2 regions of the Streptomyces botrytidirepellens genome follow, and region 1 is predicted to be linked to the other one. Evidence: riboswitches for the same ligand, from Rfam matches in the RefSeq annotation. Region 1 holds a riboswitch; the other holds the start of a gene.
What was found. Region 1 has a riboswitch for glycine ahead of gcvT (glycine cleavage system aminomethyltransferase GcvT). Riboswitches for the same ligand answer to the same signal wherever they lie in the genome.
Positions count from the first base shown of each region.

Region 2: another riboswitch for glycine. It lies ahead of gcvP (aminomethyl-transferring glycine dehydrogenase); the one in region 1 lies ahead of gcvT (glycine cleavage system aminomethyltransferase GcvT).

Region 1 is NZ_RIBZ01000791.1:10,254-12,638, forward strand. It holds gene EEJ42_RS40460 (enhanced serine sensitivity protein SseB) at 1-133, opposite strand, end outside; gene EEJ42_RS40465 (AAA family ATPase) at 371-1,066, opposite strand; glycine riboswitch at 1,243-1,351, shown strand; partial or broken gene gcvT (glycine cleavage system aminomethyltransferase GcvT) at 1,546-2,385, shown strand, end outside.
Region 2 is NZ_RIBZ01000827.1:8,978-11,362, reverse strand. It holds gene EEJ42_RS42775 (DNA polymerase IV) at 1-671, shown strand, start outside; gene EEJ42_RS42770 (PRC-barrel domain-containing protein) at 661-978, opposite strand; glycine riboswitch at 1,109-1,206, shown strand; gene gcvP (aminomethyl-transferring glycine dehydrogenase) at 1,397-2,385, shown strand, end outside.

The DNA of each region.
Region 1 (2,385 bases):
GCGCTCCGGCACCCGCGACCCCGATCGAGGCGGCGAGCACCTCTTCCAGCTCATTGCCGGGAAACGCGGGATAAGCGCCGTCGGGAAATCCTCCGTGAGCGGGGGTTATGCCCTGGTGCTCCGGGATACTCATCTTCGTCCAACCGCCATCTCGTCCGACCTGCACCAGCACCCTAACGGCTGCGCGGCGAAAGGCCATGGGCCGCCCGGGCATCTCCACAGCACTTCCTCACGCCGCGGGTACGCCGCGGGCACGCCGGGGGCACATCGGGAGCGCGCGGGGGTGGCACCGAGGGCGCGCCACCGAAAGGTGCCGTTACGTTCGGTCACCTTTCGGTGGCTCGTTTCCTACTGGTGCCCGACTCGCATGTCACTCGAAGGAGATGCCCCGCAACCGGCTCGCGGTTGCCCGGTCCAGCAGAACGGCGGAGGCGCAGCCTTCGGGCGGCAGCCCGCCCTCCACCCGCGTCACCAGCCGGCCCATCGCCCGCCGGTGCCGCCCGAAGGCGAAGCCGGAGACCCCCCGGCCGCGGGCGGCCTGGCCCTCCAGGGCGACCGCGGGGTCCACGTCCAGCAGCACCAGATGCAGCCCGCGGCCGGTGCGCCGGGCGTCCCGGGCCAGCCAGCGGCGCACCCAGGGCTGCGAGCCGCAGTCATGGACGACGACGCTGGCGCCCGAGCGGACCGCCCGGTGCAGCCCCACGTAGTGGGCGCAGCGGACGAGCGGCCGGTAGACGGCGTACGGCAGCCAGCGGGGCATGCGTCTTTCCCAGGTCTCCCGGGTGTTCTGCGAGTCCACCCGCACCACGGGCCTGCCGCCCGGGTCGCACCCGGGGACGACCCGGCTGATCAGGGTCGACTTGCCGCTGCCGGGCAGCCCCGAGGCGATGATCAGGTCACGCGCCGGATAGCGCAGCTCCGCCCCCACCCCGCCGCGCAGATCGTGGACGGCCGCGTGGCGATCCGGTCTGACCGTGCCGCCCGACGCCGTCCACTCCTGCGGCGTCCGCTCCTGCCGCGCGGGCAGGGGTCCTCGGGTTGTCGCGTATGTTCCCTGCCCGTGCACCGTGATCGTCCTCCAAGGTCGGTCAAGCGGCTCCGTACCCCGAGAGTGTCAAGAAAAGGTAATGGCCATCAAGGAGGCCCCGGCGCGACCCCGCTCACAGAGTGGGGGTTCCCTTCCGGAGCGGACGTGCGATGATGTCCGCGCCAACCGCATACGCCAACTGCATACCGGCCGCTTGAATCCGCGCGGGAGAGTCCTCGGTCACCGGCTCCGCCGAATCTTCCGAGGCGCCGAAGGAGCAAGCCCTCCCTTGAATCTCTCAGGCCCCGATACCGCACGGATGAGGCAGATCTGAAAAGCGGGCCACGCTGTCTGTGGCCCCACCCAAGGTGCAAGCCCGGCCAGTCCCGCCGCGCGGGAATGGTCACGGCGAACCTCTCAGGTTCCGATGACAGATGGGGAGGACGCTGTGCCGTCCTTGTCGTCCCATCCGCCCCACCGCACGTCATCGCCGTGACCATGACCCTGGGAGCCGCACCATGACCGACGCCCCGCCCACGCCCCGCCGCACCGCGCTGGACGCGGTCCACCGGGCGCTCGGCGCCACCATGACCGACTTCGCGGGCTGGGACATGCCGCTGCGGTACGGGAGCGAGCGCGACGAGCACACCGCGGTGCGCACCCGCGCCGGGCTCTTCGACCTCTCCCACATGGGTGAGATCGCTCTCACCGGGCCGCAGGCCGCCGGCGCCCTCGATCACGCCCTGGTCGGCCATCTCTCGGCGCTCGCCGTGGGCCGCGCCCGCTACACCATGATCTGCGACAGCGAGGGCGGCATCCTCGACGACCTGATCGTCTACCGGCTCGCCGAGCAGGAGTTCCTGGTCGTGGCCAACGCCTCGAACGCCCAGGTGGTGCTGGACGCGCTGACCGAGCGCGCCACCGGCTTCGACGCCGCCGTACGGGACGACCGCGACGCGTACGCGCTGCTCGCCGTCCAGGGGCCGCAGTCCCCCGGGATCCTGAAGGGCCTGACGGACGCCGACCTGGACGGGCTGAAGTACTACGCGGGGCTGCCGGGCACCGTCGCGGGCGTGCCCGCCCTGATCGCCCGCACCGGCTACACCGGCGAGGACGGCTTCGAGCTGTTCGTCGCGCCGGACGACGCCGAGCGGGTGTGGCAGGCGCTGACCGAGGCGGGCGCCCCGGTGGGCCTGGTGCCGTGCGGGCTGTCCTGCCGGGACACGCTGCGGCTGGAGGCGGGGATGCCGCTGTACGGGCACGAGCTGAGCACCGACACGACCCCCTTCGACGCGGGGCTCGGCCGGGTGGTGAAGTTCGCCAAGCCCGGCGACTTCGTCGGCCGCGGTGCGCTGGAG
Region 2 (2,385 bases), on a different contig from region 1:
TGCGGCGGCTGCGTGAGGCGGGCCGCTCGGGGCGCACGGTCGTGATCAAGGTGCGGCGGTACGACTTCTCGACGCTGACCCGTTCGGAGACCCTGCGCGGGCCGACCGACGACCCCGGCGTGGTCAGGGAGGCCGCGGCGCGGCTGATCGACGGGGTGGACACCACGGCGGGCGTGCGGCTGCTGGGGGTGGGCGTGTCGGGGCTCGCGGACTACACGCAGGAGGATCTGTTCGCCCAAGCCGCCCAAGCCGCCCAAGCCGCCCAAGCCGCCCAGGCCGCCCAAGCAGCTCAGGCCGCTCAGGCTGCTCAGGCCGCCCAAGCCGCTCACGACGCCGTGGAGGACCCGGAGAGGGGTTCCGGCGCCGAGATGCCCGAGCCGGAGGGCCCGGGCGCCCCAGAGGCCGCTGAGGGCTCCGGGAGGCCACGGGTGTGGCTGCCGGGGACCGATGTGCGGCACGCGGAGTACGGGGCGGGCTGGGTGCAGGGCAGCGGGGTGGGGCGGGTGACCGTGCGGTTCGAGGTGCCCTGGTCGGGGCCCGGCCGGGTGCGGACGTTCGCCGTGGACGACCCGGAGCTGGAGCCGGGCGAGCCCCTGCCGCTGGTCCGGCCCCCGGAGCCCTCCGAGTCTGCCGAGCCCGCCGAGCATCCGGCCGGGACGCTCAGCCGGTGACGTCGAGCCCGTAGTGGTGGTAGAGCTGGAGCTCCTGCTCCGGGGAGAGGTGGCGGCCGACCCCGAGGTCCGGGGCGTCCTTGATCAGCGCCCGGTCGTACGGCACCCGCAGCGTGTCGCCGACGACCTCGCTGGGTTCGAGCGGTACGAAGACGTCCCGGCTGAACAGGCCGGTGCGTACCGCCGCCCACTCGGGCTCGCCGGTCGCGTCGTCGAGGTAGACCTCGTCCACAGTGCCGATCTTGGCGCCCTCGCGGTCGAATGCCTTGCGGCCGATCAGGGTCCGCGGGTCGATGTCCGTCTGCACGCTCTCTCCCACAGGTGGCGATGATCCGGTGATACCTACCAAAAGCCACATCCCCGTACGCGGCCACTCGAGCACCTGGCGGCCAACCCCTCCCGGCCGTAAGACGCGCTGGTACGCTGGCTGTGGCTGTAGACCCCGTGCGGGAGAGTCCTCCGACAATGGAGTCGGAGGCGCCGAAGGAGCAAATCCTCCCCGGAATCTCTCAGGCACACGTACCGTGCGGGTGAGGTCACTCTGGAAAGCAGGGTGGGCCACGGGGAGCACACGCTCCGGAACCCCTCCTCACCGACGGTGAAAGCCGGTCAGGCACGAACGGGCCGGTGAAGCTCTCAGGTTGAGATGACAGAGGGGGAGGCCGTAAGGGCACCCGCGCCGCGGTGCCCCTCGCCGGTCGTCACAGACCAGGAGGCCCCCGCTGATGACCACCCACCGCATCTCGCTCGCCGAACTGGAGCGCGGTACTCCATTCGAGCAGCGTCACATCGGCCCCGACGCCGGAGCGCAGGCCAAGATGCTGGCCCAGGTCGGCTTCGGCTCCCTCGACGAGCTGACCGCCGCCGCCGTACCCGAGGTCATAAAGAGCGCCGAGGCGCTTCAGCTGCCGCCGGCCCGCAGCGAGGCCGAGGTCCTCGCCGAGCTGCGCGCGCTCGCCGACCGCAACCAGGTGCTGCCGTCCATGATCGGCCTCGGCTACTACGGCACCTTCACCCCGCCGGTGATCCTGCGCAACGTCCTCGAGAACCCCGCCTGGTACACCGCCTACACCCCGTACCAGCCGGAGATCTCCCAGGGGCGTCTCGAGGCCCTGCTCAACTTCCAGACCGTCGTCGCCGATCTGACAGGCCTGGACACCGCCGGGTCCTCGCTGCTGGACGAGGCCACGGCCGCCGCCGAGGCCATGGCGCTGTCGCGCCGCGTCGGCAAGGTCAAGGAGGGCGTCTTCCTGGTCGACGCCGACTGTCTGCCGCAGACCATCGCGGTCATCGAGACCCGCGCCGAGCCGACCGGCGTCGAGGTCGTGGTCGCCGACCTGACCGACGGCATCCCGGACGAGATCGCCGAGCGCGGTGTCTTCGGCGTGCTGCTCCAGTACCCGGGCGCCTCCGGCGCGGTCCGCGACCCGCGCCCGGTCATCGAGCGGGCCCATGAGCTGGGCGCGATCGTCACCGTCGCGGCCGATCTGCTCGCGCTCACCCTGCTGACCTCGCCCGGTGAGCTGGGCGCGGACATCGCGGTCGGCAGCACCCAGCGGTTCGGCGTGCCCATGGGCTTCGGCGGCCCGCACGCCGGGTTCATGTCCGTGCGCGCCGCCCACGCCCGCAGCCTGCCCGGCCGCCTCGTCGGGGTCTCGGTGGACGCGGACGGGGACAAGGCGTACCGGCTGGCGCTCCAGACCCGGGAGCAGCA